One region of the Shewanella morhuae genome, then DNA from elsewhere that is predicted to be linked to it. Evidence: predicted binding sites of a transcription regulator. Region 1 holds the regulator's gene; each other region holds the start of a gene.
What was found. The regulator sigma-54, encoded in region 1, starts transcription at its own class of promoters, with help from an activator protein. The targets are predictions, from matches to a motif close to GTTGGCACGNNNNTNGNNT.

Region 2: norV (anaerobic nitric oxide reductase flavorubredoxin) is a predicted target of sigma-54. The motif match lies at 2,039-2,057, and genes of this name have one in related genera.
Region 3: C9I43_RS13610 (TorF family putative porin) is a predicted target of sigma-54. The motif match lies at 1,853-1,871, and genes of this name have one in related genera.
Region 4: C9I43_RS14170 (CsbD family protein) is a predicted target of sigma-54. The motif match lies at 1,507-1,525, and genes of this name have one in related genera.

What each region holds. Positions count from the first base shown of each region.
Region 1 is NZ_PYSG01000002.1:150,794-156,440, reverse strand. It holds gene C9I43_RS01215 (KpsF/GutQ family sugar-phosphate isomerase) at 1-347, shown strand, start outside; gene kdsC (3-deoxy-manno-octulosonate-8-phosphatase KdsC) at 347-898, shown strand; gene lptC (LPS export ABC transporter periplasmic protein LptC) at 895-1,455, shown strand; gene lptA (lipopolysaccharide transport periplasmic protein LptA) at 1,442-1,996, shown strand; gene lptB (LPS export ABC transporter ATP-binding protein) at 1,993-2,724, shown strand; gene C9I43_RS01190 (RNA polymerase factor sigma-54) at 2,832-4,310, shown strand; gene hpf (ribosome hibernation promoting factor) at 4,339-4,626, shown strand; gene ptsN (PTS IIA-like nitrogen regulatory protein PtsN) at 4,629-5,072, shown strand; gene rapZ (RNase adapter RapZ) at 5,069-5,647, shown strand, end outside.
Region 2 is NZ_PYSG01000002.1:2,561,266-2,566,912, reverse strand. It holds gene norW (NADH:flavorubredoxin reductase NorW) at 1-456, opposite strand, end outside; gene norV (anaerobic nitric oxide reductase flavorubredoxin) at 449-1,957, opposite strand; gene norR (nitric oxide reductase transcriptional regulator NorR) at 2,139-3,788, shown strand; gene C9I43_RS11790 (TMEM165/GDT1 family protein) at 3,838-4,392, opposite strand; gene C9I43_RS18840 (hypothetical protein) at 4,546-4,851, shown strand; gene C9I43_RS11785 (aromatic amino acid transport family protein) at 5,067-5,647, shown strand, end outside.
Region 3 is NZ_PYSG01000002.1:2,995,912-3,001,558, reverse strand. It holds gene rimK (30S ribosomal protein S6--L-glutamate ligase) at 74-979, shown strand; gene C9I43_RS13610 (TorF family putative porin) at 1,064-1,756, opposite strand; gene C9I43_RS13605 (HU family DNA-binding protein) at 2,046-2,318, opposite strand; gene C9I43_RS13600 (response regulator) at 2,467-3,264, opposite strand; gene C9I43_RS13595 (hypothetical protein) at 3,352-3,732, opposite strand; gene C9I43_RS13590 (DUF4240 domain-containing protein) at 3,860-4,369, shown strand; gene C9I43_RS13585 (hypothetical protein) at 4,386-4,712, opposite strand; gene C9I43_RS13580 (hypothetical protein) at 4,853-5,161, opposite strand; gene C9I43_RS13575 (DUF3016 domain-containing protein) at 5,437-5,647, shown strand, end outside.
Region 4 is NZ_PYSG01000002.1:3,126,847-3,132,493, reverse strand. It holds gene C9I43_RS14180 (NAD(P)-dependent alcohol dehydrogenase) at 1-890, shown strand, start outside; gene C9I43_RS14175 (hypothetical protein) at 958-1,161, shown strand; gene C9I43_RS14170 (CsbD family protein) at 1,596-1,787, shown strand; gene C9I43_RS14165 (DUF3297 family protein) at 1,961-2,206, opposite strand; gene C9I43_RS14160 (ribosome recycling factor family protein) at 2,413-2,820, shown strand; gene C9I43_RS14155 (sulfite exporter TauE/SafE family protein) at 2,974-3,780, opposite strand; gene C9I43_RS14150 (hypothetical protein) at 4,330-4,560, shown strand; gene C9I43_RS14145 (methyl-accepting chemotaxis protein) at 5,050-5,647, shown strand, end outside.

The sequences.
Region 1 (5,647 bases):
ACCTACCGCTGGTCAACCATGATATCTGTATCACCGAAGCCCTGTACGAAATTTCCAAAAAAGGTTTAGGTATGACAGCGATTATCGATGATGAACGTAAGCTTGTCGGTATCTTTACCGATGGCGATTTACGCCGAGTCATTGATGCTGAAGTGAATCTACGAACAACACCCATTGCCGATGTAATGACCCGTAACTGCGTTACCATTATGGATAACATATTGGCGGCTAAAGCACTGCAAATAATGGATTCTAAAAATATTAACGGTTTGATTGTAATAGATAAAGACCGCCATCCCATTGGTGCACTTAACATGCTAGACATGGTTAAAGCAGGAGTCATTTAATGCCACAGCAAGGATTTTACGGCCCCATCAGTGATGATGTGTGGCAACGCGCGCAAAAGATTAAACTGTTGATTTGTGACGTCGATGGCGTGTTTTCTGATGGGCGTATTTACTTGAGTAATAACGGTGAAGAGCTAAAAGCATTTCACACCCGCGACGGTTATGGTGTGCGCTCGCTGCTCACTAGCGGTTTTCATCTTGCGGTCATCACAGGGCGCCAATCCAAAATCGTTGAGAACCGTATGGCAGCGCTCGGCGTGACACATATTTACCAAGGTATAGACAATAAATTTGCACCCTATGAGGAATTACTCACGCTTTATGGCGTTACCCCTGATGAGGTGGCTTATATCGGTGACGATATGGTCGACCTACCAGTAATGAACGTGGTTGGTTTAGCGGTTAGCGTTGCCGATGGTCATCCTTATGTCCGTCAGCATGCTCACTTTGTTACCACCCTTAATGGTGGCCACGGGGCATTGCGTGAACTCACAGACCTATTACTGCTGAGTCAAAATAAGTTCACCTCGGCCCATGGAATGAGTATATGAGCCGTGTGACGCTTGCGATTATTGCATTTTTCGGTACTGCGCTGGCGCTGTATTGGCAAGTGCAAAACAAGCACAATAATGATGCAGATAATAAAGTAAAAGATCAAAATACCCCAGATTACATCGTGGAAGACCTGCGCAGTGTCGAGTTTAATGAACAAGGACTTGTCAACAGTCGTGTTACTGCGAAACATATGGAACATTATGATTCCACTAATCAAACCTTGTTCACTCAACCTGTTTATCTTGTGTACCCCGACCAAGGTAAAGCACAATGGCAACTCAAGGCTGATGAAGGCAAACTTGATAAAGAAACTGGCAAGGTGGTATTACAGAATAATGTCATTATTGATGCTATTAGCTCAGAAGAACCGATTCAAACCTTGTCCACCAGTTATCTGGAACTCGATCTCAATACAATGATAATGACCTCTGACCGCACCATTTATGTCACAGGAAAAGATTTTAATATTCAAGGCCAAGGCCTTTTTGCCGACCTTAATGCACAAGAAGTGCGATTGACCAGTCAGGTAGTAGGAACATATGAAGCAAAATAACGTATTACTTGCCAGCCTCATTCTTATAATGAGCATGAGTGCCTTCGCGAAAGTGGATGATTTAAAACAGGAAGTAAAGATTAAAGCCGTAAGCCAAACGGCAGATATTAAGAATAACCAAGTTATCTTTTTTGGTCCGGTTGAAGTCACTCAAGGCTCTATCAAAATTATTGCGGATCAACTACGTGCATTTTCTGCTGAAGGTGAAAGCAGTAAAACCTTAGTCGCCACGGGTAATCCTGCCACTTATACTCAAGTCCTAGACGATGGTCGCCCAGCATCTGCAAGTGCGAAAGAGATTAGTTATAACATGGCAAGCCGTACCCTCACCCTCAAAGGATTAGCTTCATTAGATCAAGCGGGTAGCCAAGTCCGAGGGAATTTAATCCGCTACGACATCATTCAGCAAAAATTAATTGCCGAAAGTACTGGTAGTGGTGATGATCGCGTGATTACGATTATTCAGCCTGAAAGTTATCAAGATGATATAAAGCCCGGCACCTCAACCGATAAACCTGTCAAAAAGCAGGGTTCTAAATGACCCAGATCACTCTAAGAGCACAAAATTTAGCGAAAAGTTATAAGAACCGCCAAGTCGTTAAAGATGTCAGTTTGACGGTAAAAACCGGTCAAGTCGTTGGTCTACTCGGCCCAAACGGGGCGGGGAAAACCACCACATTTTACATGGTTGTCGGATTGGTAAAGAGCGATAAAGGCCACATTTTTATCGATGACGATGATTTAACCGCCGATCCGATGCACCTGCGTGCCCGCAAAGGCATTGGTTACTTACCACAAGAAGCCAGTATCTTTCGTAAGCTGAGCGTACATGACAACATTATGGCCGTGCTGCAAACTCGCAAAGAGCTAACAAAAGAACAAAGAGATCAAGAATTAGAACATCTGCTGGAAGAGTTTCATATCACCCACATACGTGACAGCCAAGGTATGTCGTTGTCAGGTGGTGAGCGTCGTCGTGTTGAAATTGCGCGTGCGCTAGCGGCTAATCCTAAGTTTATTTTACTTGATGAGCCTTTCGCTGGGGTTGATCCGATTTCAGTTATCGACATCAAAAAAATCATTGAGCAACTTAAAAGCCGTGGCCTTGGTGTGCTAATTACCGACCACAATGTGCGCGAGACATTAGATGTGTGTGAACATGCCTACATTGTTAGTCACGGAAACCTGATTGCAGAAGGAACACCAGCAGAGATCTTAGACAATCAGCAGGTTAGGGCTGTGTACTTAGGTGAACAATTCAGGCTATAGTTAACCAAAGGGAGTCGATGGCCGTAAATTATACTGGCATACGGCTCGACTAAAGAGGGGAATAAGCGACCCCATCTAATAATAATAACTTAGGGATCTGCGGTAACATGAAAGCGTCACTCCAGCTCAAACTGGGTCAACAGTTAACCATGACGCCACAGTTACAGCAGGCAATTCGTCTGTTGCAACTATCGTCATTAGAACTGCAGCAAGAGATCCAGCAAGCCTTAGATTCTAATCCCCTTCTCGAGCTGGAAGAGGATCAATTCGACGCAACTAAAGACCCTGTAAACCAAGCCTTATCGGATACCGATTTCAGTGAATCTGTTGCTCTGCCACCAGAAAAAGATAACTCCACTGTCGATACCGCAGAATCTTTGACTCAAGAATCCATGCCGGACGATCTCCCCATGGATACGACTTGGGATGAAGTGTTTACCGCCTCACCTAATTCAGGCCCAGGTGGGAGTCGCGAAGACGATATGCCCTTTCAAGGAGAGACCAGCGAAGGTTTATATGAGCATTTAGAATGGCAAAAAAATCTCACCCCCTTTTCGGAAACTGATTTAGCCATTGCTACCGCGATTATCGAAGCGATAAATGACCAAGGTTACCTGACCCAAAGCACTGAAGAAATTCTAGAGGCCATAGGTAATCCAGAGGTTGAACTTGATGAAGTCGAAGCCGTACTTAAGCGTATTCAACATTTTGACCCGATAGGTGTCGCCGCCAGAGATTTAAGCGAGTGCCTATTAATCCAATTATCCCACTTTGCACCCGATACGCCCCATCTAAGTAACGCCCGCATGCTGATTAAAGATCATTTAGATCTCATTGCTGCACGTGACTTTAGACTGTTGATGCGTAAAACTAAGCTCAAAGAAGATGAGTTAAGAGATGGTATAGCACTCATCCAAACCCTTAATCCTCGCCCGGGTTTATTAATTACTCCCAACGAGGACGAATACGTTATACCCGATGTATCAGTGTCGAAGAAAAATGGCCGTTGGGTGGTTGAACTCAATCCTGACAACATGCCAAAAATAAATGTAAATCAACACTATGCAGCTATGGCGCGCAGTTCTGCAAACCAAGCCGACAGCCAATTTATTCGTGGGCACCTGCAAGAGGCAAAGTGGTTTATTAAGAGTTTAGAAAGTCGTAATGATACTTTGCTCAAAGTCGCTAACTGTATCGTCCAATACCAGCAAGGCTTCTTTGAGTATGGTGAAGAAGCAATGAAGCCTATGGTGCTTAATGATATTGCCGAAGCAGTAGAAATGCATGAGTCAACCATTTCGCGGGTAACAACCCAAAAGTACATGCATACTCCAAAAGGGCTTTTTGAACTAAAATACTTCTTCTCTAGCCATGTCAGTACAGATGATGGTGGTGAGTGTTCATCAACGGCAATTAGAGCCTTTATTAAAAAACTGGTTGCAGCAGAAAATCAGAAAAAACCATTAAGTGACAGTAAGATGGCACAACTTCTGGCGGAGCAGGGAATAAATGTAGCACGCAGAACTATTGCGAAATACCGAGAAGCTATGCTTATTCCTCCTTCTAATCAACGTAAGAGCTTATAACCTACAGTGAATATCGGAGGACGTTTCTATGCACATACACCTAGTTGGGCACCACATTGAAATTACCGAATCGTTACGCGCATATGTAGAAGAAAAGTTTTCAAAACTTGAACGCCATTTCGAACAGATCAATAATGTGCACGTTGTGCTCAATGTTGAGAAAATACAACAAATTGCTGAAGCGAGGATAAACCTCATCGGTGGTGAAGTATTTGCCACTGCCGAGCATACTGATATGTATGCAGCTATAGACGCCCTGATAGATAAGCTTGATCGTCAGGTTATTAAACACAAAGAGAAGTTAACAAAACACTAATAATGGAACTTTGTAGCATACTGCGGCCGGAGTGCACTACCTGCGCCACTCCGGGCAGTAAGAAAAAAGTACTGGAACTCATCAGCGACCTAGTTGCTGCCCAGTACCCGACCCTCTCATCTCAAGAGATATTCGAAAGCCTAGTGGCGCGCGAAAAAGTGGGGAGCACAGGTATAGGTAACGGTATCGCCATTCCACATGGTCGATTAGCCGATATAGATCAACCCATTGCCGTACTAATTAAGTGCGAAGAGCCAATAGCATTCGATGCTATTGATAAGCAACCGGTTGATATTTTATTTGCATTACTGGTGCCTGCTGACCAATGTCAGCAGCATTTAAGCACCTTGTCTTGCATGGCCGAAAAACTGAGTGACAAGCAAATATTGAAACAATTGCGTAAGACACATGATGAAACAGAACTCTATCAGGTAATCACAGGATGAAACTGGTTATAGTGTCAGGTCGCTCAGGCTCAGGTAAATCCGTTGCCCTTAGGGTACTCGAAGATCTCGGCTATTATTGCGTCGATAACCTTCCGCTACCACTGATTGGGGCTTTACTTGACCAACTGAAAGGTAATAACGAGCTCGTCGCTATCAGTGTCGATGTGCGTAACATGCCTGAGCAAGATAAAGTATTAACTCAACAGCTCGAAAGTCTGCCTGCTGGCATTGAGTTGACGAGTTTCTTCCTTAATTCTAGCGATAAAATTTTGCTTAAGCGTTACAGCGAAACCCGTCGCCTCCATCCTTTATCTAAGAGTCAAGTTTCATTGCAAGAAGCAATAAAACAGGAAGGCAAGCTGCTCGAGCCTATGTCAAAATTGGTCGATCACTACATAGATACCTCAAATTTGAATATTTATGATTTGAGTGACCAAGTGAGACAAATCCTGCTAGGCAGTGTTGATAAAGAATTAGTGATTAACTTTGAATCTTTTGGATTTAAGCACGGCATGCCAGCAGAGGCGGACTTTATGTTCGATGTACGCTTCTTACCCAACCCTCATTGGGAGTTA
Region 2 (5,647 bases), 2.4 Mb from region 1:
CGCGCCGATAACGAGTACTTTTGCTGCACTACGTATATTGGCTTGGCAGGCTTGATACTCGCTTAAGCTGTTAAATGTATGAATAGCATTAATGGCATCGCCACTCATTTTAGGAATAAAAGGCCGTGCGCCTGTAGCGAGCACTAACTTCTCATAGGCGACTTCGCGGCCCTGAGTGCAAAAGACCACTTTGCGATCTTTGTCTATGTGAGTGACCTCACTGTGATTGAGCAAATCAATTTGTTGTTCTGTAGCAAACTCTGCGGCCGTTAATTTAATCAGATCTGCCGCCATTTGCTGGCGACTAAATACATGGCTTAAATCTGGTTTATGGTATTCATCACCCGAGTCAGCGGTAATCAAGGTAATAGCCTGCTCAGTGTTTAATCGGCGTAGCGTTTTCACTAATTGATACGCCGCAAAACCACTACCAATAATGACGATAGTTCTAGGCATGGTTCACCTCACTTTTCTTTACCGCAAAGACGCTTTTACCAAGGCCACATTCAGGGCAGAGGAAGTCATCAGCCACTTGTGCCCAAGGTGTACCAGCCGCGACATCTTGATTGGGCTCACCGTCTTTAGGATCGTAAACCCATTGGCAAACAGTACAAATCATAGATTGTGCATCATCCACTACAAGGCTTGCATTTTTTACTGGCGCTGGCGTAATGGCAGGTGCTGCGTTTTGATTAACGGCTTGACTAGGTTTAGACATAACCTGATTGATAATCGAACGACTATTTGCGCTGTCGAGTGGGCGCAATGCCCATTCTTTGGCAATACGTTGTCCGTGTTGACGGCATTCTTGCATCGCGTCACGATCAGGGCGCCATTTAACTTTTAAGCCGACAGAGGTTTCAAATCCAGCATCCATTAAACGGGTATGAATTCTATCGACAGCGCCACCATTCCAGCCATAACTACCGAAAGCTGCGGCTTTTTTATTACGAAAGCGTAAGCCAGTGATTTCTTCTAACATAGCGGCAATTTTAGGCATCATCACGTTATTCATAGTGGATGAGCCCACCAAAATACCTTTAGATCTAAATGCTTGTGCTAGGATTTCATTTTTGTCATGGCGGGCAACGTTATATACTTTTACTGCAACATTTGGGTCAACATCATGAATACCTTGGGCAATGCCATCTGCCATCATACGGGTGTTGTTTGACATAGAATCGTAGAAAATAGTGATGCGGTCTTCTTGATAAGCATCAGCCCAAGCCAAATACTGGTGAATAATTTGCGCAGGATTGTCGCGCCACACAATACCGTGGGCTGTCGCAATCATATCTACTGGTAAATTAAAGCTTAATACTTCGTGGATTTTAGCGGTTACTAGGCTGCTAAATGGCGTTAAAATATTGGCATAGTAACGTAGACATTGTTCCATCAATTCATTTTGGTCGACTTCATCGTTGAAAAGACGCTCATCACAATAATGTTGACCAAAGGCATCATTACTAAACAAAACCGCATCCTCAGTCAGATACGTCATCATGCTATCAGGCCAATGCAGCATTGGCGCTTCAATAAAAATCAGTTGCTTACCATTACCAACATCGAGACTGTCGCCAGTTTTAACGGTAATGAAATTCCATTCTGGATGGTGATGGTGACCTACGATAGAGTCGACAGCATTTTCAGTGCAATAAATCGGTGTATTAGGGATTTTGGCCATGAGAGCCGTTAGCGCGCCGGAGTGATCTTCTTCGGCATGATTCATCACAATATAATCGATATCGTTTAAATCAATTTCAGCTTCAAGGTTTTGTAAGAATTGCTGACTAAAGCGATGATCAACCGTATCAATTAGCACGGTTTTTTCTTCGCGGATCAGATAACTGTTATAGCTCGTGCCTTTGGTGATTTTATATTCAGTACCATGAAAATCTTGAACTTCCCAATCGCGTTGACCAACCCAGTGGATATTGTTTTTTACATGAATTGTCATAAATACACCTATTAGATAAGAAAGATACGTTAGAGGATCAGTATGTTATAGCCGCGGCTTAACTCTCTGCTTCCCTTAAGTTTGCACTTCTCATGCCAAATTCGTAACTAATTGAAATGTATCCGTTATATATTTAAATGCAAATGTCAGTGTCATTATGACTATTGAGTGCGGTATCATAATGACAGTGTTTGTTGTCATTATGATACCGCGAGTCTTTAATATGTATGTTCAAGCCGATCTCACCCAATTAGCATTAGATTTAACGATTGGTCTTTCAGCCGAGGATAGATTCGAGCGCTTGCTCGCTGTTGTAAGGCGCCGGGTTAATTGTGACGCAGCAGCCTTACTGGTTTTTAAGGATCAGCAATTTATTCCGTTGGCGATTGATGGCCTATTTACTGAGGTGTTAGGGCGGCGGTTTAAGATTAGTGAACACCCAAGATTAGAGGCCATTGCCCGTGCGGGTGATGTTGTACGCTTTCCTTCTGATAGCCAACTACCTGACCCATATGATGGGTTAATCCCTAATCATAGCGATAACTTACAGGTGCATGCGTGTATTGGCTTACCGTTAATCGCCCATGATCGCTTGATTGGTGCATTAACTATCGACGGTTTTAATCCACAGCAGTTTGATAGTTTTAGTGATAGCGAACTGCGAGTGATCAGTGCACTTGCCGCAGCCAGCTTAAATACGGCTTTGTTAATGCAAAAGTTAGAATCTCAAGTCGTGGAAGTATCAAGCGACACCGAAGTACTAAATCGTCATGCTAGCCAGCAGGAGATTATTGGGCAATCGACTGAGATCCAATCGTTAAAACAACAGATTAGTGCGGTAGCCAACACCGATTTATCGGTTTTAATCACTGGTGAAACCGGAGTAGGTAAAGAGTTAGTCGCAGCGGCGATACATAATCAATCGACGCGAGCCGATAAGCCCCTTATCTATTTAAATTGTGCAGCACTGCCAGAATCCGTTGCTGAAAGTGAACTCTTTGGGCATGTCAAAGGCGCGTTTACTGGCGCGATTAGTCACAGACAAGGCAAGTTTGAATTAGCCAATAATGGCACTTTATTTTTAGATGAAATTGGCGAGTTACCTTTAAGTTTACAGGCAAAATTATTGAGGGTTTTACAATTTGGTGAATTACAGCGGGTAGGCAGCGATAAGAGTCTAAAAGTAAATACTCGGATTATTACGGCAACTAACCGTATTTTACATCAAGAGGCGACAGAGGGCCGCTTTCGCTTTGATCTCTATCATCGTTTAAGTGTGTTTCCTATTCATGTTCCGCCATTGAGGGAGCGTGGCCGAGATATTGTGCTACTCACAGGTTTTTTTCTGGAACGCTGTAAGACGAAGTTGGGGCTTACCCATGTGAGTATCACGCCATCAGCACAGTTATTATTAGAACAATATGCCTGGCCGGGTAACGTGCGCGAATTAGAGCATGCGATACACAGGGCTGCAGTATTAGCTAAAGCCGAATTAAAAACCGCGTATATCAGCTTAAGTGATAAACATTTTCAGTTTGATCCTGTGGTTATTCAACCCCAAGTTAATGTGAGTAATGATCCAGCGGTGCAAGTCGTGCCCGTGGTGCAAGCCATTGAGGCCCCATCTGCAATAGCGGCCGAATTTCGCGAATCGTCATTATTAGATACCACAATACTAGGGCTTAAGGCATCAACTGAGGCTTATCAGCGTCAACTTATCCGTCAAGTTTTAGCTGCCAATCAACAAAATTGGGCGATGTGCGCCAGAGTCTTGCAAGTCGATACCGGTAATTTACATCGACTCGCAAAACGGTTAGGTCTGAAAACGTAAAAAATTAAATGGCGATGTTTTATCTCCACTTACTTGAATTATGCAGCTCTTAGACAAACAAGGTCGCTACCCCTAATAAAGCAAATAACATCGCGCAGGCACGGTGTATCCATAGCATGGGTAATTTATCGGCGCTGAAATGCCCCACAATCACTACCGGTACGTTAGCAAGCAACATACCTAAGGTTGTACCAGCAACCACCATAGTTAATGAATCGTATTTTGCGGCTAACACTATCGTGGCGATTTGTGTTTTATCGCCCATCTCGGCGATAAAAAATAGGATAAAGGTGGCTAAAAATGGGCCCATTTTATAAAAACGGCTCTCTTTTACATCGATTTTGTCGGGGATTAATACCCAAAGGGCGATGGCAAAAAACGATGCGGCAACTAAATAACGTGCGACATCTGGGCTGACCCAATTGATCGCCCATTGGCCAAGCCAAGCTGCGGCAAAATGGTTGATTAGAGTCGATAAAAACATGCCTAAAATAATCGCAGTTTTATTCTTAAATCTCGCAGCGAGTATAAGGGCGAGTAATTGAGTTTTATCACCAATTTCGGCAATGGCAACCGTAAAGGTTGAGGAGAGTAGGGCTTCCAAGTGTGATCCTTTAGGGGTGGTTAAGACATAAGCACAATAAACTGTCCACCCCTAGGTGCAGTTATCATGCTCAGGTCTTGCCGGGCAAATCATTGATTTGCTGTGAACACCATGGCGTATGGCCAAGTATGTTGATGTTCACCCTAGATGACGATGGCTCGAAATCCAGTTAGCTACTCCCCCGAAGCGAGGCGGGCATTATACCTAAGTGAAATGCGCTTTCAAGCGGAAGTGGATGAAAGTGGGTTAAATGATGGCAAGTTTGTGTTTTTTCGTTTATCGCCTCGCTATAAGCTTGTTACTGTATTTAATGCCATTCATCTTTGTTCACAACTGGCTTGCCCACTGGGTTTGGCTCTGTTAATGTCCCAAACAATTTATTTAATCGATATCATTATCGGTTTGTTAATTTGGATAATCACCATTGAAACTCATGCCATTTTTCAGCGCTCGATTTAGTTAGCCTCAATGGCGACTGGATTGAAACATTCAAAGCTATTGGGGCCAATTGATCCGTTATGCACAGATCCGCTTGGATGCTTTAGGTGATATGTCGCTTAGTTTGCTTTAAGGCATAGAGGTTATCGGTTCAAATCTTACTGAGATAACACTCAACTAAAATTTAAATAAAATAATAATTAATCATTGAACAGGACTATTGTGTGAATCCAAAAATGTTAGGTTCAGTCGCCATTGTTGCCGGGACGGCCATTGGCGCAGGTATGTTAGCTTTACCTCTTGCTACTGCAGCCTTAGGTATTATTCCGGCGTTAGTATTACTGGTGGTTATTTGGGGCGTATCTGCCTATACCTCATTGCTTATGCTTGAAATTAACTTACGCACTGGTGTAGGTGATAATTTACATGTTATTACCGGTAAATTACTGGGTAAAAAAGGCCAGATAATTCAAGGCGCTTCTTTTTTAAGTTTATTATTTGCTTTGACAGCGGCTTATCTCACGGGTGGGTCATCGCTATTAGTGCTTAAAGCGAAAAATATGTTTGATATCGCACTTGATAATCAAGCGGCAGTACTGATATTCACCTTAGTGCTTGGCGGGTTTGCGGCGCTCGGAGTGGCTTGGGTTGATAAAGTTTCACGTTTCTTATTTTCGTTAATGATTCTATTGCTGGTGGTCGTCGTATTATTTTTATTGCCTGAAGTCAGTATTGCCAGCATGGCAACAGGCGCTATTGCCGAGTCGATGACCAGCAGTTGGATGGCGGCGATTCCAGTGGTATTTACCTCTTTTGG
Region 3 (5,647 bases), 2.8 Mb from region 1:
CCCCTTTTCTGTTGTGGCGTATTTGATACTACAGAACGATTTATCCACACACACTTACGTTGGTCACTCAGCCATGAAAATAGGCATTTTATCTCAATTTCCGCAGTTATATTCAACACAACGATTAGTGGAAGCATGTCAAAAACGCGGACATGAGGCGGTCGTGATCAATACACTGAACTGCTATATGAATATCAACTCCATTAAACCGAGTATTCATTATGAAGGTACTGAACTCGTTGGGTTTGATGCCATTATTCCGCGTATTCATGCCAGCGTGACTTTTTATGGTTGTGCTGTGGTACGTCAGTTTGAAATGATGGGCGTGTATGCGGCTAACGATTCAATCTCTATTGCACGTTCTCGGGATAAGCTGCGGGCGTTGCAATTACTTTCCCGTAAAGGGATTGGTATGCCAGTGACAGGTTTTGCAAATAAGCCCAACGATATCCCTGATCTCATCAATATGGTGGGTGGCGCTCCATTAGTGATTAAGCTACTCGAAGGTACTCAAGGTATTGGCGTGGTATTAGCTGAGACCAAAACGGCTGCAGAGAGTGTGATAGAAGCATTTTTAGGGCTTAAAGCGAATATCTTAGTGCAGGAATACATTAAAGAATCCAATGGCAGTGATATTCGTTGTTTTGTTATTGGTGATAAAGTCATAGCCTCTATGAAGCGCCAAGGACCAGAGGGCGACTTTCGCTCCAATCTGCATTTAGGTGGCTGTGGCGAGGTGGTTAAAATCACCGCTACAGAGCGTAAGATGGCGATTGCGGCAGTGAAAGCCATGGGCTTGGTTGTTGCGGGGGTGGATATTTTACGCTCTAACCGCGGCCCCTTAGTCTTAGAGGTTAATTCGGCGCCCGGTATCGAAGGTATTGAGCAAACTACAGGGGTTTCGGTCACTGAGCCAATTGTTGAATATATTGAGAAAATGGTCGCAGCCCGTAAAACGAACAGGCCAATCATCGCCTAATCGATGATAGTTATAAAATAACGCCACCGCTTAAGGTGGCGTTTTTATTTATGTAGGGAGCTTATCCCGAGTTCAGGCTTAAGCCTAAAGATCAAAACTGTAGGAATAGCCGAGTACCAGTTTGGCATCATCATCGCTAAGATCGGTATCTGACACCATAAACGACACTGTGCCCATGCTGGTGTCTGCGCTGAGTGTGACGTTATAGTCGGCATAATTATCTTCGCCAAACCAAGATTGAACAACATCACCGCTTGAGTAACCATAGTGCACCGATAAGCTTAGCTTCTCGGTAAGAGGCACAGAGACAGTTGCGGCAAGATAGCTGAGATCTTTATTATCTAAAGGCTCTGCTGCGACATCGTCACCGGCATTGATGACATGGGAGTAACCGAGTTCAAGCCACTTCCACGTTACTGCAGCATGGAGTTCACCAAAATCAATGCTGCCAGGAGCGTCTGGATAGGCGTAGTAGAGGTAGCCAAAATCGTAGCTAATATCGTCAGTAATACTGCCGCCATAACCGGCGTAGAGATCCAGCTCGTAGCTAGTATCGTCGCCAAAGTCCACATTCGATACCCAAGTACCCGCATAAAATCCAGCATCATGGCTATAGTCAATACCCCCTTGGATTGCGACCGCGTCCTTGGTTTGGGTTGCACCGCGCCATAGGTAATTAGAGGTACCACCAATGTTGCCTGATACGGCTGCAAAGGCATTGCCAGCCAGTATCATTGTCGTCGATAAAGCCAAAACGCTATACAGTGATTTCTTCATGCTCATCCCCTCGATTGACTTATTTATCGATTCACCAGTGGCACACCTAAGTAAACAGTGGTCATTAGTGCATCTTGGTTATTTCTAATGAGGGATTTGCGAATCACATGCCATTATTACAATTACATATAAAACAATGTGTTAGATGATTATGAGTGGGGGGAATATATTTGCTTGTCAGTTTATGAGGCAGAGGTGCACTTTTGTTGTGCGAAAAACGCTCAAGACTTCATTGGGATAAGGCAAAAAAAACGCCTCACTATGGAGGCGTTGTTTTGATATGACTAACTTAGTTTAGGCTGTCGCGTAGGGTCTTACCCGCTTTAAACTTAGGTACAGTCGCTTCTGCAATTTGAATTTCTTTACCCGTTTGTGGGTTACGGCCAGTGCGAGCGGCACGAGTCGCTGTTTCAAAAGAACCGAAACCTACGATGGAGATTTTGTCACCATTTTTCATTGATTCGGTAATTGCTGCTTCAAAAGACTTCAATGCACGTGCGGCTTCAACTTTCGTTAGATCGGCATTTTCTGCAATTTTGGCAATAAGTTCAGTTTTGTTCATTTTTATTGTCTCTTCTTTCCGTAGATTTATTTGAAATTAGCGTGCCTAACATGCCATAAGGTTTAGCGCTTGGAAAGTCTTTTGCGCTCTGCTTACTGCAGGATATTCAGTAAAGTGCAGAATATTTACTCAGTTCGTGACTTAGATTTTATTCTTCTAACAATTGGTAAAGTAATTTTTTAACTAGCTTGGGTTCAAAGGGCTTATCACATAAGGCATTGACGCCCGCTTGAGATACATTACTCAGATGGGTATCGTTGGCTTCAGACGAGACCATTAAGATAGGAATATGCGCTTGTAAACTTTCATTGCGAATAAATTGAGTGAGAGCTAGGCCATCTACACTGGGCATATTGTAGTCGGTGATCACTAAGTCAAACATATTGTGTTTCATCAATTCAATGGCCTGCGCACCATCTTCGGCCTCGGTAATGAGTTTCATACCTAAGTTAGTAATAGTGCGTTTAATCACGTTCCTTGCCATACGGCTATCATCAACAACTAATACGCGTACATCCTGCACGTCAAAGTTACTGAGGTCGAGTTCATCGTGGCTGAGTAAATCAATCGTCGCATTCAAAGCTGTCCCCAAATGCTCTGCACTGAAAGGCTTAGGAAGAATTGCCACCACGCCCGATTGACGGAATATTTCAAGTTGTTCACGGCGACACTCGCTAGAGACCAACATAAACTGAATATCTTTACAGTCGGGTTTAGCTCTTAAATAGCTCAAAAGCTCTATGGCAGTGCCGTCATCAAAATGCATGGCGCTGGCAATAAGATCAGGTTTATGACGAGTAATAATTTCTTTCGCCGCTTCAATATTTTCTGCGGTTTGAATACTGAGAATGCCTTCCTGTTGTAAACGCTGAATAATAATTCGACGCTGTGTCTCTGAAGGCTCGACTAAAAGAATAGAAAGTTCGCTGGGCAATAAATGGCTCATAGTTTACTTCACGTTATCAAGTTAAGAATCGCGGCTATTTTCTTCGGGTGACTAAGCTATTAATAACAGCTTAGTCACAAATGTCCATCACTGCGTTTGGCGGGTCAAATATTGACTCGTCACCTTAGAAAATGCTGCCCAATATTGTATGAGTAAAATGAAAATCATGCTCGCCGTCAGTGGCAATATGGGAATGTTGTGGCCTGAAATAACCACTTTTACATCTTCAGGTGTAATGCGATAAGCAATAATGGCTGTAATCGCGAGGGCGGAAAAGCCTAGGGTTTGCATACCAATAAAAATTTTCAACATTAAACTTGACCAAGGTGTACGCATTAACATACCGATCAGCACAGGAAATACACTCAGGGTAAATATATCAAAGGATTGGGCCATCACTGCCCGTAAAAGTGCAGCAATACAGCAACAGTAATATAAAGCGATAAGTAGCATAAGGCGTTTAGGCATGGATTGATCTGTAGGCCGGTAACGAAGAAGGTAAGCAAGTGTAAGAAATGCGCGAATCCGAGTCCAGCATAACTGCAATATCGTGTAGAATATGCCCTTTTTCTAGGGTGCTAAATAGGTGGAATTTATGACAGAAACTGAGTTTTGGGGTTTAGTCACGCGAACGGAAGCGGCGCAATCGCAGGAGTCTTTGACTCAAGCACTAAAACAGAACCTCGCCGAGTTAAGTAATGAAGAGTTAAAAGCCTTTGATAAAATCTTTGGTCAGCAGATGCGCCGTAGCTATTTATGGCCGGTTTGGGGCGCAGCTTATATTATTACGGGTTGTGATTCTGAATACGCCTTTGCTGAATTTAGGTGTTTTTTAATTTCACTTGGCAAAGAAATTTACGATGGTGTGGTGAATCAACCAGACATTTTAGCGCGTTTAGCTGCTTGGCCAGAAAAAGATGCGTATGCGTACCCCTTTGTCGATGAGTATGATCTTATTGCTGGGCAATTGTACGAAGATAGAACCGGTGATGAGTTACCCTTTATGCCATCGGGTAAAGCGACACCCGTGGGGAAAAAATTTAGCACTAAGCCCAAGGATTTAAAGTTGCAATACCCTGAACTCAGTGCACGTTTTCCTTTTTAATCAGTAAAATAAATTATCAGCGTAAGCAGGCATTAGTGCTGACATCAAAGGTCATGCCGTATTTAGGGCAGATACTTTTCATCAGTTTGTGCTCATGTAGAGTTAGTTGCTGATTAAAATCTTGCTGCAGCTGCTCAGTCATTTGAGCTTCGGCGGTATTTTGCACCTGAGCCAATTTGCTAAAGTGGGTGTTAACCGCCTGTTGTTGAACTATGGTTAATGGTGCTGCAGAGCTTGAAAAGCTTAGGCTAGTTCCAAGTGTCAGCAGCGTCAGTAAAGCCTGTTTACATGACAATAAGCTGGATGGATGAGTGGTTGTTACGTTCGCTATTTTTACGTGCATAGGTGAGCTCCAAATTAACAATTACGTTTAATTCGTTAGTTCTAAATCGTGCATCCCTAGACGGTAAAGAAAACGAGTTGAGTTGTACTGTGATGGGCTTAGCTTATTGTATAAATATTGAACCAATACTGAACAGTTAGTTAATGTTCATTTTTCATTTCTATGCATTGAAATCCTTGCTTGCGAGTATCAAACTGGCACATAGAACCGCATTCCCAAGGCGCGTCGTCGTAGAAAGCAGATTGCTGGCGCGCAAAATCGCTACAGGCATCATAGCTATCAAAGTTATCAGTTTTTTTATACTTTCCAGAGTTATAGCCATGATTGTAGATAAAGGCCGACCAAGTTTTAGGGCCAGTATCTTTGTCTGCTGGAGAGATAAACCAAATCGCACTGACAACGCAGCTAAATAGGATCAGAATGAACACAGGGATCACGGGGAATTTCATGTTATTAAACAAGCTATGTGAACAATAGCGGAAGGATAACGCTTTTTTGATGCTTATGCGCTAAAAAATATTACAAATTAGTAACTTTATCACTACCAGTTACATGTAGATACAAAACGATACGTATAACATAGTGCTTAAGTAGGGTATTTGTTTATTTATACAATGGTTTACATTGAATTGGTTGTATTTATATCAGCTTTACATTAAGCCCAAGTTCAGGTTAGATTTTGTACTGTAGTTCACAGAAAGTTATTGAAGCCTTGGAGGCAAATATGAAAATTCAGTCCCTTATACTCGCAAGTGTGTTGAGTTGTAGTGCAGCTTGGGCGGCCGACGAGACGCCAGTGAACCCAGTTACTGAAGATGGAATGGTTAAAATTACTTGGCAAAATCCTAAAGATTTTCGTGATATAAAATCATCCGGAGAGATCCAATCCCGTTATGAAAAGCGGTTATTTGAAACCTTAACTAAAAATATCAGTA
Region 4 (5,647 bases), 3.0 Mb from region 1:
CCTTATATCCCTGCGTCCCCGGGCATGAGATTGTGGGGCGAGTAACCGCCGTGGGCGGGCATGTCTCAAAATTTAAAGTCGGTGACTTGGTTGGCGTGGGTTGCATCGTTGATAGCTGTAAGCACTGCCATGAATGTAGTGATGATCAAGAAAATTACTGCGATCACATGGTGGGTACTTATAACGGCCTAACCCATGACGCGCCTGGGCATACGCTCGGTGGCTACGCGGAGCAAATCGTGGTTGATGAACGTTATGTGCTGCGTATCAGTCATCCGCAAGCGCAATTAGCGGCAGTGGCTCCGCTTCTGTGTGCGGGTATCACCACCTATTCTCCGCTGCGCCATTGGCATGCGGGACCGGGTAAAAAAGTCGGTATTGTTGGCATTGGTGGCCTTGGTCACATGGGAATTAAGCTTGCCCATGCGATGGGGGCTCATGTTGTGGCGTTTACCACTTCAGAATCTAAACGTGATGCAGCCAAAGCCTTGGGTGCTGACGAAGTGGTGGTTTCTAAAAATGCCGATGAAATGGCCAAGCATCTGCAGAGTTTAGATTTGATTGTGAATACCGTTGCAGCTCCCCATGTTCTGGACGCTTTTTTAAGCCTATTAAAACGCGACGGCACTATGACCTTAGTTGGCGCGCCAGCAACAAATCATCCTTCGCCCAATGCGTTTAATCTGATCATGAAACGCCGCAGCCTTGCGGGTTCAATGATAGGTGGGATCCGTGAAACCCAAGAGATGCTCGATTTTTGTGCTGCGCACAACATAGTGTCGGATATTGAACTGATCCGCGCCGACGAGATTAACACCGCCTACGAGCGCATGCTGAAGGGCGATGTGAAGTATCGGTTTGTTATCGACAACGCCACGTTAGCGCGCTAGCTGAACCTTAACCTGAATGTGAATTATGGGTATGCGATGTTTAAGCGTTCTGGCTGTGCGGATGCCCATGGTTTTATGGCTGTTAATGGTTGGCATCGAGGTCGCATCTGCTGCGACCTTTGCGTCAGCAAGTCAACACAATGAGTCTATGGCTATGCCGATTGCAAAAAAGAGTGAAGTAAAGAGTGCTGTAAAGAGTGCTGTAAAAATCCGCATTTTTATCGCACGCCACGGGGCGAATATACGCCAGCAAGCTCGTCACCACAGTTAACCACTCACCCAACGCTGACCAGCAATATAAAGTTTATGAACTTCTACCCGTTTAACGACATTGAAACCATCTCACCACGGTTTTTTGTATAAGCACTGCCGGTGAGGATCTAAAGTAAATAATATTAGTGAGTTTATATTTCTGTTATCAAATGGGCTCAATAAAAACCATTGCAATCAAAGTGGCTGGTTGTTAGATGACATTATTATGACTAATGACGAGCAGCACTAATCATTGCCAAATGACTATTTGAAACAATTACCCGCCTGTATGTAACCATTACCGTGAAATAGGTTTACATTTTTGCGTTGCCAAAATTTTCACATATAAATCTGTGGTTTACGTTTTGGCATGGGACTTGATTAGTTTTTAGGTGTAAATGTTTAGTACAAGGTAACATTAGCATTTTTCTAACTAACCAAGGAATCAACATTATGAATAACGATATAGTGCAAGGTAAGTGGAAACAGGTTTCGGGTACGCTTAAAGCGAATTGGGGTAAATTAACTGACGACGATTTACTTGAAATTGATGGTAATCTCGAAAAGTTTCAAGGCAAGATGCAAGAAAAGTATGGCATGGCTAAAGATGAAGCGAAAAAAGAGTTTGAAAAGTCACACTTATAATTATGTCATTGTAAGTTTATAAAACGAGGGGCTTTTATTTGGCCCCTCATCAATCCCGCCTAATATCTCCAATCCCTCGTTACATGTGACATGTGACTGCCCAAAATGCTGGAGAAACCTGAGAACCGTGATCTAATGTTTTAGCCACTACATCAACAGTAATAACACTTGTATTAGCGATAAAACGCTTCAACTGTGCCTTTTACTGTCATGGTTAGCGGTTGGCCGCGACGATCTAATGATTTTGTTGGGATTTTTACCCAGCCTTCACTTATGCAATATTCTTCGACATCAAAACGTTCTTTGCCGTTGAGCTTAATCCCAATTTCGTACTCGAAAATTTCAGCCACATGATGTGGGCTACGTGGGTTAACAGAAAGGCGATCGGGTAAAGTCGGTTGTGCAGTTGTGTCGTTCATAGTCGTGGTCTGTCGTTATCTATCGTGAAAAAAATGCGTGCGCTATTGTAGGCAATAGCAGCGTGATGCTCAAGACGTTAACTGCACGAAATAAACCGTGTTAGTCATAGTGTGAGGGGGGATTATTTTCTTTAGTTTCAGAACCGCTAACGGCAGGCTACACTTTGGCGCATTGTTTTTAGCGAGCAGGCTTTGCCGATACTTCCATGACCGACAATATTACTATTTTGCTGCCTTCGCTTATTCATCGAATTGGGCGCGATACAGTTAAACAAGCCCAAGCGATAGCCAAACAATATGATTGCGAGCTTAAGCGCGTTCGTCGTTCAAGGAATTGGTGCATTGTAGGCGGCGCGATTAACATTCAATCCTGCACCGCCCATCTACAAGCTGAGCAATTAACAAACCAAACAGCAGAGCGGGCGTTTGGCTACCTTATCCAAAAGCTGACAACGGCGCTGCTGCAACATACCGATAAACTTGAGCCATTAGCGGCTAAGCTCATTCGACTGATCACTGAAAACCCTGCAATCACCTTGGGTGAATTAATGCAGTTGACTCAATGCACTATCACAGAAGCCAGATTGGCACGCTTTAACGCCGACTCTTGGTAGTCGGCTATTGATTCGGCAAGACTTAGTAGCACGCGGCTAATATTTTGCGTATTTATTGCACTCGCTCAGGCTTTAGGTCAAACCCTCACCTAAGCCACATCACCGCGTAACCCTCCGTCTAAACCTCTCCGCTAAACCCCGCCTAAACCAAAGTTAGGCGTATATTACCGACAACATCATTTTGACGCTCAGTAAGATAAGCAATACGGCAAACACCTTTTTCAAAATAGCGACCGGCAATTTATGTGCGAGTTTAGCGCCCAGTGGTGCAGTTAAAAAGCTGGCGATAGAAATCAAAATTACACCAGGCAGATAAACCATACCAACTGCAAAAGGTAACTCTAGTTGGGGTTGGCTATTGATTAAGTAACCTATTGCTCCAGCTGCTGAAATAGGCAAACCTACCGCCGCAGAGGTGCCAATGGCTCGTTTTAACTCGATATTTCGCGAGTTTAAATAGGGCACAGTTAGCGAGCCGCCACCAATTGACACTAATGCCGATATCGCACCAATACCGCCGCCAACGGCGAGCAGTTCTGTGTTACTAATATCTTTTTTCTGGACGATAACCGCTTTTTTGGGGCGCAGCATATTCAGCGCAACGTAACCCATAAAGAGGGCAAAAAAGATGGCGAGATATAATGAGCTGATACGCGCGGCTAAAAATGTCGCCGAAAAGGTGCCAAGCACTACGCCCGGCGCCATGGCTTTAACGATGGGCCATAACACACCGCCTCTAGCATGGTGCGCCCGCGTACTCGATATTGACGTCATCACAATCGATGTCATTGAGGTACCCAGTGCTAAATGCACCACATATTGCGGCGCTATGCCTTGCGCCAAAAATATGCTGGTAAGTATAGGAACCATAATCCCGCCGCCGCCAATGCCGAGTAGCCCCGCCATAAAGCCGGCAAAAAGCCCTAAGGATACAAACGCCAACACCCATTCAATTTCCATTTTTCTACCTTAATGTGTTTATTTTTTGTGATGCAGTCGCTATGACTATTTTCCGTCGAGATGTGACTCTATTATTCATTTGTCGTCATCAAAAGCCTATCAATTAGTTATAATTTTAATAATACGACTCAATAAAGTTGTTATTAATTTGATGTGATAAGCCTTGTTTATGTTATCAGCTTGCTTACTTAAAAGGATGTGATTGATGTTCCGAAGATTTCAAAATATGCGATATACCTCTTTGGGGGGCAACTCGGCAAGAGGTGCCAGTAAGGTATTCAATGCTGTAATGTGACAACCAAGCTGTTCAATTTCACTCACCCGCATTATGTGTGTTTATTTACCTAATGGTACAAGGGTTAATCGGACGCCTTTGGATTATCCGCTGTCAATATTGTGCAACGCAATAGCCGTTTAGCTTTAGCGTATCTTAATATAGCGCACTGTACATTTGTGATACCGTTATGGTGATAGCCAGTTTATGAGCAAACCAAAGGGATCTATTGGCTCATCTGTGAGTCGATTATTCTGCTAGTTAAGGTGCTAACCATGACGGATAAAAAGTTAATTTTCATCTTAAAAATCTGCATCACTATAGGCATTTGCCTGATATTACTTGGTATTTATTTACATAACTATAGTGAAACGATTGATGCAATGGGTGTTAAGGGCATAATGATTAGTGCGGCATGTGTCGCTTTGGGTATGGTGCTGTCATTGCCAACAAAAATGTATCTCACATATCTGCTCGTTATTCGTGAAACCGAGCACCATGATTAGCTTGTATAAACTATTCGATTTATGGTCAGTTTGGTGAGGCGTTAGGTTTTTTTACACCTAAATCTCTTTTGAGTTTTCATCCAGAAGTTAACTATGCTGATTATTTTTTGTAAATAATTTAGTTGATTATAAGTGGCTGATAATACCTGTTATTCCATTGATTTTATTACTGGCATCACCTCGTTTAAACTCACCATTCATTCCATAACGGTTGGGCTGTAGTGCAACATCAGGGAGCAAAAAGGTATAATAAGGTGCACGCGATTCTTTACGTAACGCTACGGTTTACTTAAAGAATATGCGAGATGCGCTATTTTTCTGATGAGTATTTTTTATAAAAAAATAGGCCGTAAATCTACTCATAAATAGTTATCTCTTTATGAGCGATGATGACAAGGGATCTTTTTAACAGGGTGTGCTCAGATTGTAAGCCTAAATTTTGATATTCAGCTTAATTCATTCACTTTTAATTAACAGGCGGCAAATTACATGCGTTCACTCTTTATTCGAATGAGGTTTATCCACTGGTTAGGCGCCATTGCACTTTTTATTAATGCGGCATTTTTTACTGATACCTTATTCTCACAGATTATCCAGTTTATTGTGGTGGCTTTTTTAATTATCCATGACATTGATGAAAAGTTTTGGGGGGTAGATTCACTGAAAAATGTCACTCTTTATATGAAACATTTTGAAAGAAAAGATCTGTCGGTTCCCTGTGAAGTTAATAGCCAATACAACAGTGAGATGGGCAAAGTATTGAGCGTGATTAACGCCTTTCGGGAGAATGTGAAAAAAGCGCTGATTGATATTCAGCAGCAAGCCAGCGCCTCCGACGAGATTTCTATTCAACTTAAAGCTAAGACTCAAAATATTTCGCGCAGAATTCAGCAGCAAGATAATCGGGTCAGCTTTTTAACCGATCAAGTTGAAAACCTCGATAGAACGTCGATTACGTTACAATCTAAAGCCGAAGAAACCCGTACACAGGTTGAAAAAACCCAAGCGGGTTTACTGCGTTCTAACCACACTATGGGCCGAATGGTGACCGATTTAGGCTCATATATTGAGAGTAATGATAGGCTGC